4 regions of the Effusibacillus dendaii genome follow, and region 2 is predicted to be linked to each of the others. Evidence: riboswitches for the same ligand, from Rfam matches in the RefSeq annotation. Region 2 holds a riboswitch; each other region holds the start of a gene.
The links. A riboswitch is a leader RNA that binds a small molecule or an ion and turns the genes downstream of it on or off. The one in region 2 is predicted to bind cyclic di-AMP.
Positions count from the first base shown of each region.

Region 1: it holds a riboswitch for cyclic di-AMP, as region 2 does, so the genes downstream of both, skT53_RS14165 (C40 family peptidase) here and skT53_RS16320 (Na-translocating system protein MpsC family protein) in region 2, are expected to answer to the same signal.
Region 3: it holds a riboswitch for cyclic di-AMP, as region 2 does, so the genes downstream of both, skT53_RS17265 (DUF3055 domain-containing protein) here and skT53_RS16320 (Na-translocating system protein MpsC family protein) in region 2, are expected to answer to the same signal.
Region 4: it holds a riboswitch for cyclic di-AMP, as region 2 does, so the genes downstream of both, skT53_RS18330 (C40 family peptidase) here and skT53_RS16320 (Na-translocating system protein MpsC family protein) in region 2, are expected to answer to the same signal.

Region 1 is NZ_AP023366.1:2,630,859-2,633,054, forward strand. It holds gene skT53_RS14160 (response regulator transcription factor) at 1-255, opposite strand, end outside; gene skT53_RS14165 (C40 family peptidase) at 441-1,031, opposite strand; cyclic di-AMP (ydaO/yuaA leader) riboswitch at 1,034-1,166, opposite strand; gene skT53_RS14170 (polysaccharide deacetylase family protein) at 1,327-2,196, opposite strand, start outside.
Region 2 is NZ_AP023366.1:3,070,984-3,073,179, reverse strand. It holds gene skT53_RS16325 (APC family permease) at 1-474, opposite strand, end outside; gene skT53_RS16320 (Na-translocating system protein MpsC family protein) at 678-1,061, opposite strand; cyclic di-AMP (ydaO/yuaA leader) riboswitch at 1,142-1,285, opposite strand; gene skT53_RS16315 (hypothetical protein) at 1,645-1,839, shown strand; gene skT53_RS16310 (nitroreductase family protein) at 1,931-2,196, opposite strand, start outside.
Region 3 is NZ_AP023366.1:3,251,998-3,254,193, forward strand. It holds gene skT53_RS17245 (2-keto-4-pentenoate hydratase) at 1-54, shown strand, start outside; gene skT53_RS17250 (4-oxalocrotonate tautomerase) at 94-288, shown strand; gene skT53_RS19280 (O-methyltransferase) at 349-594, shown strand; partial or broken gene skT53_RS19285 (SAM-dependent methyltransferase) at 546-668, shown strand; cyclic di-AMP (ydaO/yuaA leader) riboswitch at 798-929, shown strand; partial or broken gene skT53_RS17265 (DUF3055 domain-containing protein) at 1,128-1,385, shown strand; partial or broken gene skT53_RS17270 (LrgB family protein) at 1,515-2,068, opposite strand.
Region 4 is NZ_AP023366.1:68,726-70,921, forward strand. It holds gene skT53_RS00340 (alpha/beta hydrolase) at 1-632, shown strand, start outside; cyclic di-AMP (ydaO/yuaA leader) riboswitch at 705-831, shown strand; gene skT53_RS18330 (C40 family peptidase) at 832-1,713, shown strand; gene skT53_RS19055 (IS3 family transposase) at 1,789-1,926, opposite strand.

The DNA.
Region 1 (2,196 bases), 440 kb from region 2:
CATCACAGAGTCACGGGCTGTAAGCATAATAATGGGCGTATCCTTGACACTGCGGACTCGCCGGCAGATTTCCAGACCGTTTAAGCCGGGAAGCATCAGGTCAAGCAATATGAGGTCCCATTGGCCGTTCAGCGCTTTCTGCAAACCATCCCGACCTTCATAGGACAATGTCACCACAAATCCTTCATGCTGAAGTTCCAGCTCGATAAACCGGGCCAGATTTTTTTCATCTTCAATGACCAAAATGTTTTTCATCGGTTCCTCCGCCAGAGGCTTGGCGAAAGCCAAGTTTTCTTTATATTGTATCACCGGGAGTGAGAAAATCTCTGAGAGCCAGATGAAAATTCTCTCATTTTTCGACTAAGGGATAAGCAAAATCCCCCAGGGGCTGATAAGCCCATCCTGAGGGATTTCACGATTCTAAAAAACCCGTTTGCAGATTAATACATTCGTTTGACCGAAGTGATATGGTTGTACCAGTAAGAACCTGGTTTCAGCGGCAGGTAGCCGACTTTCCCAAGTCCGCCGCCTTCCTGTATCATCTGTCCGTTGCCCGCGTAAATCCCGACATGGCTTCCGTTGTTAAAAATGACAAGGTCGCCGACCTGCATCTGGCTTTTCGGGACAGGGTTCCCGACCGAAGATGCCTGTACTCTGGATGCTCCGCTCATTTTGTAGCCCAGTGCATGGTGATATACATAGGCGGTAAAGTTTGAGCAGTCAAATCCACTTCCCCCCCGGTCTTTGCTGGCTCCCCAGATATAAGGAGTACCCAGCTGGCTTCTTGCTACCATCAGTACCGCATTTGTTTTGTCCTGCCGCGTTGCGTCGAGCGGCGCTTGTGGTTGAACCGACTGGTCATATGTGACACCCGGCGGCAGATTGAATGATGCCGACCGGGTTGCCGCCGTATGGCTAGTCACTGCTCCCTGGTGCGTCGCCATATGGCGCGTAGCCGCAAAAGACGGACTGACAAACGCTGCGCTAAGCATTCCGATGGCCAACAAAGAAACAACTTTCTTTTTAAACATGAAATACCTCCCTTGTGAAGCCTGCGAGGTTAGCTGACGGGTTCGGATAGAAGGGATTTACCCGACCAAAATTGGTTTCACCCCGGATAACTGGTTCCCCCGCGCCCGATTTCTGGGCTTCGGCTGTTGTGACAACCTTACCATAGTTTCCAACCGGATTTCAGCCTGTAAATTCTGGTAAACTGCTGCAAAGCCAGTAAAAAAGCCGCCTCACGGCGGGCACGTAACTTACAAACAATTTTGGTAGATTTCTATTTTCTCCAAATTAATGTAAACTGTCCACCCAAGAGAATATCTAACCCATTTTTGAATATTTTTCCCGCAACTCTTTAGTGGAGATGACGATCAATTTGGGAATTAATAACTCTTTTTTCGTTTGAATCCGTTGCTTTCCTTGCGGGTGCATCACATACAGCAAGATCTTTAAATAGATGCGGGTGGCGAACGTAAACACCCCTTTTGGCAGATCAAGAATCCGGAAGCCAAACTGATCGGGTCCCCGGTTGATCAAAGAAATGCCGTAAAATCCCTTTACATCTTGAAAGCGCGGGTGTTTTAACAATTGAGCTGCTTTCGGCATCACCTGTTCCGTCAGGCGCACCAAGCGAATCGCCAACTGCAACGGGGAACGGGCATGCGCCCCATATTTAAAGAGAATCTCGTTGTTTAAATGAAGCTCCGCCACACGGTCCCCCGTATGAATTTCTTCCCCGTTTTCAAAGCGGATGGTCTGTCCGCGATACGTGCGAACCCGTACCTTCAACAGTGGATTGGACGGATCAATCGGCTGCAGATGAAAGCATTTATCAAAAAGCCTTTCCCACTTCATCCAGACGGAGACAAGGAGCCGTTTTGGGTAACTGAGCGCCAGTCGGCCGGGTGACAGGCGGCCAGGCGCTTTTATCATTTCGTCAATGCGAACCGGGACAAACCCTTTTGAGAGGATTTGCGGCAACACCTGTTGGAGGGCCGACAGCATCTGTTCCGGTGCGTCATGGTCGGCTCCAGGTGTACTTCCGCAATCATGCAAAAGGATCACGGAGCCGTCCGTGATTCCAGTCAGCAATTTGTTTTTGATCGATTCAGAACCTGTTTTTCGGCTCCAGTCATAAGTCAGAAGCGACCATAACACAATCCGGCAGTGTTGTCGCAAAGTGAAATCGAA
Region 2 (2,196 bases):
CCAGACCATTATCCAAACAAGGGCAATCGCGATCGGGACAATGTAAGGCACCGTTGCCGGAAAAGCAGACGTAAGCGCCTGAACTCCGGCTGCTACAGAAACAGCTACCGTCAACGTGTAATCGATTAACAGTGAGACACCCGCAAGACGTCCCCACATGAGTCCCAGGTTTTCCTTGGCGACCATGTAAGAGCCGCCTCCTCGCGGATACGCATCGATCACCTGGCGATAACTTACGACCAAAATGGCGATCAGAATGATAATGGCTACTGCTATCGGCAATGAAAAGGAGAAGGCTACAGCCCCAACAGTCGCCAGTTCCAAGAGAATTTGCTCCGTGCCGTATGCCACAGAGGAAAGAGCGTCTGACGACAAAATCGGCAGCGCCTTCCACACGGGCATTTTCTCAGCTTCTGCCTCGCTTGATTTTAATGGTCGTCCGAACAGGATCTTTCTAAGTGTTTGACTAGGCATAGTTCTGTGCCTCCCGTAGGCTCTGTCTTTCGATAGGATTCCCCAAAATCGACTGCTATCATTTCCGAAAAAACATAAGCCTGCGGTTTCTCGCACGATTCCTACATGTCACATGACACATCGAAACCTTCCACGAGCCCGCAGGCTTACAAAATACCCGGATCCCGCTTCGGGGGTCCCTGTATTCCGTCTTCCTGACATGGTCACTGTTCAGTTTTTTCCTTCAACTTCTTTTCCAGATCCAAATCTAAAATAAACAATTCCACTTGCTCGCCAATTTTCGTGCTTACGTCACTATGGCTGGAGATAACCTGACACCCCGTAATGCGTGAGATGATTCCTTCCGTATCCTGACTGTATTGTTCCCGCAAGATCCTGCGCATCGCCTTGACAAGCTGTTTCCCTTTTTCCGACTGTACAAGATGGGTTTCTTCATGTGTCAACACACCTTTCATTCGAACAATCACCATGTCTCGAATGATGTATGTCTTTGTTTCCTGCGGACCCCGCCCCAAAATTTCCCTTTGAAGTTTAATGTAGGATTCACTAATTTCTGCTTCCAGCCTGTTTTTTGTAGTTTGCGCCAAAATCTAAACCTCTTTCCGAGCGGTGTTACTTGCACAAAACAAAAAAGACCATCACAACGAATACTGGATAGGTCTTTTGGACCTTCCCTGCTTTAGCCGACGAAGTTAGCTGACGGGTAGGATGGCAGAGAAGTGTATCTCATCCCTCCTGATCAATCAGGATTAACCCCACTTGATTGGTTCCTCCGCTCTTGCTGTAAAACAAGATTAGGCTAGATTGAATTGTTGGTACGATAATACTTGGATTTTAAGATTTTTGCGACATGTGTTTTTCATAAAAATGACTCAAAATAGACTTCAAATAAATATAAAAAGATTATTTATCACTTATATTCTTATGGTATCTCTTTTTTTCGTCATTTCTCATTAAGCTCCACCCATCGAAAAATATCCGCCAGCTCCATCAGTTAGGTAGACGGCGCCAATCGTCTTTACCCTTGATAACAAATGCGGATTTATCCGTTTTTCCTGCCGAAATCCTTAATACGCCCGGTTCAATAGCGCGCAAACCGACATTTACTGGAGTAAACCGCTGGTCAAAAACGATCGCGGTTTGAATACAGCGCTCGGGGGGTGAACAGGAATGGCAACAGAACGGAATGCAGCCCGCAGACGGCGTGCACGTCGCAATCTTAGAAGAGCCATCAGAGAACTTCGAGAAGCAAGACGGTTTCTTCGGACCCGTACTGGAGTTGAAGCTGCCGAAGCAGAGATGGGCGATGCTCTTGTGTTTATTGGCAGAGCGTTGCGCAACCTGCATCGTACAGCTCCTCGCTAATCGAGAACACTTCCCGCCACGGTCAACCGAAAGACGGTTGGCCGCTTTTTTCCAATTATACCGGTAGTGTCGTGCGATCCTCTTCCAACCATTACGGGTTTGTTTTGCCAAATTTATCGTAAAACACAACGGTTTCTCGCGGATACATTTGCTTTGGCACCGGATTTTGCTTGGAATAGCCGAACCCGAGGATAGCCAAAATGCGCCGATCATCCGGAATAGATAGAGCGCTGCGCACAAATGTCTCTCTCCGCTCTGATTCCTCCGCATCCTGCGTATGATGAACCGCCCCAAATGCCGCACCCAGTCCCAGTTCTACCGCTGCAAGCCAGATATACCCACATGCGATCGAGGCAT
Region 3 (2,196 bases), 180 kb from region 2:
GTAAGCGCCAAGCTGGATGGATTGGGAGAAATCGGGTTTCAGGTGACCGAGTAAAATTTGAGCCAAAAATCCAATAAAAAGGGGCTGTGCGATATGCCATTTGTACAAATTCAGATGCTTGAGGGCAGACCGGAGGAAAAAATCAAGCAGATGATTCGTGACGTAACGGATACGATCGTAAACACGTTAGACGTACCGAAAGAAAACGTTCGCGTTGTGGTTTCGGAAGTTCCCAAAACGCACTGGGGAATCGCGGGTACGCCTGTTTCTGACATTCCTGGACGATAGTTCCGTACCTCCCGGACGATAGTTCCCTATCCGACTTAAAGACCGTCTGATCTGTTTTGATTGGACGGTTTTTATCTGCCGATTGGCTCATCAGGCGGTTATCCGACATTGTTTCTGGCTGATGCCGCAAGAGCCAACGGGGGTAAGGTGTACACTTGCGAAAACGATTCTTTTAAGATTGAATTGGCCAAACAGACTTTTGAAAAGGCGGGACTCGACAAATACATTGAGTTGATTGAGGGAGATCTTTACAGACGGTGGCATCACTCGAGGGCCCGTGGGATTTTGTGTTTATCGATGCAGTGAAGGAAGAATACATTTTTTACCTCGCGATGGTATGGCCGAAACTCCGGTCAGGAGGACTGATAGTAGCGGATAACATGCTTTCTCATAAAGGAATATTGGGGATTACGGCCTATCAGGGATTTGTAAGACTGCAGGACGATGGAGCAACCGTAACGGTACCATCGGATCAAGCGATGAGTTCACTTGTAAATATTAGTGGAGGCTTAACTAGGCCGCTGAATTCCGAAAGGAAGCGGGGGAAACAATTTTGGGGTGAATCCGGTCGATCGATCGGTAGGGCAATCTCTTAAGCCCGAATCCGACAGCTAACCTCGTAAGTGTTTAAGAGAGGAGTGAGGACATTGTTCCAATTTCTTAATTTTACGCCCCGTAGGGATTTTTCCTATGGGGGTTTTTTAACAGCTTAGAAAATATAAAAATGTGATATTCCATCACCATTTTTATACTTTCGGCTGTCGAAAAAGGTTTCCTCTAATAGACGCCGCTTGACCGCGAATATGCTTCGGTAGAAGCCTTTTTTAGATCACGAGGAAACGACCCGCACGCGTCATGTCGGATTCGTATCTGGCGGAACCCGATTCGATTTTACGTTGACATACACCGGACACTTTTTCGGAAAAACGTTGGTGACTTGTCTTCAATCGAATCGAAGCGCGATTTTGGCTATTGACGACATGGACAACCTCGACCACCTTGTTGCGACGTTTGGCTTGAGTAAGGCAGATGCCGTTCGCTTATCAAATTTCTTAAAGGAACCGCTTGCTGATCGATTGCTTCACTCGGAGTATTAAGCATCGGAAACCTTGCTGCTATAGACACACGTCTGTGGAAAATCCGACCTTCTTTCGAGAAGGTCGTTTTCAATTTATCCAAAAATCGATCCGAAATTCATGTTTGATGTGCTCTGATTCTGGAAGTTCTCACAAATAAAACAGCCAAACAATCAAAGGTGCAAAAACAGAGCCAGAGAGCGCGCTCAACGTCATCGCAACGGAACTGATCGATACCGTTTGTTCTCCATATTCAAAAGCCTTCGCGATTCCGATCGCATGCGACGCGCTGCCCAGTGCGATTCCCCGACCCAAAAAATTGTTGATTCTGAACCAGTTGAAGATATAGGGGCCAAAGACGGGACCAGTCAATCCTGCGATCATGACAAATACAGCGGCCAGTGGAGGAATCCGCCTAAAACCGGGAGCAAATTTTTGATTAAGATGTTCCTTTGCTTATATAACGGGTAGGCAAGAGAAACAACGGATGGTCCTAACAGGAGGTTACTCCATTGCCCTCCAATCATATAGGTACTATACGGGATTTGAAAACAGACAAGAATGACAACAAGCGCGACCAATAATAGAAAAAAACCAATAATACTGCCCGGAATCGGCAAGTGCAGCAAGTTGTGCAGCCAATCTCCAACAAATGAAACAGCGTATAAAAACGCAATTTGTGCAATGATTTTCATGATTTTCATTCGTATGGTTGGATCCTAACGGATACAGCTGTAAGAGGAATACCGTCCCTCCTTGCTTTTGCATGATATTTTAGGTTCTCAATACTTTACACATAGAATAACGCATCGGGAAAGAATTGTAAAAATAG
Region 4 (2,196 bases), 450 kb from region 2:
GCAGACGCGGCCATATTGATCAGTTTCAGCAGTATGTAGATTGTCTAAAGAACTGGCTGCTGGAAGTGAGTCGGGAAGTTGGCGATCGGCCGATTTTTCTGTTGGGTCATTCGATGGGAGGGCTTGTCACCATCCGGCTTTTGCAGCATCCGAATGCCGAGCAACTGCCGATTCGGGGTGCTGTTGTGACATCTCCTTGCCTGCGTTTGCGAATGCGGGTTCCGAAGTGGCAGCAGAAGTTGGCGAAACTGCTGTTGCGAATTGCACCAAAATTGCGAATACCAAACCGTATTCGAGCGAACGACGTGTGCCGCTCGGAGGCGGTTGCCAGCCAATACCGGCAGGACCCGAATATGGAGTTTCGCGTTTCCGTGCGTTGGTATCACGAACTACAGAAAGCGATGAAAGATGCACTGCTGCAGGCAGGATCTGTGAAACACCCCCTCTTGATTCTGCAGGCGGGGGCGGATCGGCTCGTGGATCCGGAAGCGGCCATCGTATTCGCGGAACGGCTTACGGTAGTGGACCGATCATTAAAACTGTATCCGGGACTCTATCACGAATTGCTAAACGAACCGGAGCAAGAGGTGGTATTGGGAGATCTCACAAATTGGATCAAATCCAGAAAATAGGCCGAAAGAACTAGGTTATTACGGCAAAAGTCTATTGAAGTTCGACAAAATAGCTGATAACTTAATAGAGTAAGAAAAAATTTGCCGAATCTGACAACTGTCAGTACGGGGGAACTATTTTTTGGGGTGAATCACACACGTGTAGGGGACCTCAACCCGAACCCGACAACTAACCTCGGAGGCAACAGGAGGAGTCGCGTTGAATAGGCATTTGGCATCTCTAGTTTTTGCGGGGGCTGTTTTTTCTGCATCCCTCGGCATCGCAAACGCGCAAACGGTGTCGTCCGACACAGCGGCGTCAGCATCGACTACAATGTCAACGGTGAAAGAACCATCACCTTCATCGACGCCATCCGCAGCATCTTCGTTACCGGATGTAACGAAACAGACGCTATCACAAACCACGTCGTCACAATCTTCAACCGCATCGCCTGATACAAAATCAGCTCCCGCTTCCACTCCAGAGCCATCGGAGAATATTCTGGCGTTTGGGTCACAAGGAGATAAAGTGACTGCGATTCAGCAGCAGTTACGGATTTTGGGATATTTCACATATCCTTCAAACACTGGTTATTATGGTGAATTGACTGAAGGTGCCGTGAAAGCATTCCAAAAGGACAACGGAATTGAAGTAACAGGCAAAGTGGGCCCGACAACCGCCAAAATATTGGCAGACGTGGCTGCTAAAAACGAGGCGAATTGGAAGCAGTCAAACGCTGCCAAATCTTCTCAGTTGATTGATACGGCTGAATCGTTGATCGGCACGCCTTATGCTTGGGGCGGTACCAGTCCAAGCGGGTTCGACTGTTCCGGTTTTGTGAATTATGTTTTTAAGAATACAAAAGGTATTCAACTGGGCCGCACCACTGGAGATATGTATTCGGAAGGCACACCGGTCACTGATCTGCAGCCCGGAGACCTTGTATTCTTTGCCACGTATTCCTCGGGACCGTCACATGTAGGCATCTATGTGGGTGACAACCAGTTCATTTCGTCGACCGATTCCTACGGAGTCAAAATCGACAGCCTGAGCAATTCGTATTGGGGCCCCCGATATTTGGGCGCAAAGCGCATCGGTTAAACTACAGAAAAATTAGCAAAGCCTGATTAAATCGTCATAACCCCGCCCAGTGGAGAAGAGTACAAATAGAAAGATTTAGGCAGCGACCGTTTCCCGGTATTTAACCGGGGAGCGGTCGCTAAGCTTTTTCTGAAAACGATTATGGTTTTGGAAGAAAATATAATCTTCTATGTACTTGATTCGCTTCAGATAGTATGCGAGGGTTTGATAAATAGATTTTTTCTGTCTTTAAGTGGGAAAAGAAGGACTCGATACAGGCATTATCCAGACAAATTTGTTCTGCGTGAATGGCTACCCGATAGGTCGAGCTTTTTGAGTTTCGATTGAATACCTTGGAAGTGTGTTGAAACCCTTATTTGGAATGGAGGAACCACCCCTACCCTTAATATCTATTATAAGAATGCGGCTTTTCCAGTTCGTGTCTCTAATAGTATAATAAGTAATTATTACTCGATCGTAAAAAGAAACTGCTGCCAGTGTCGA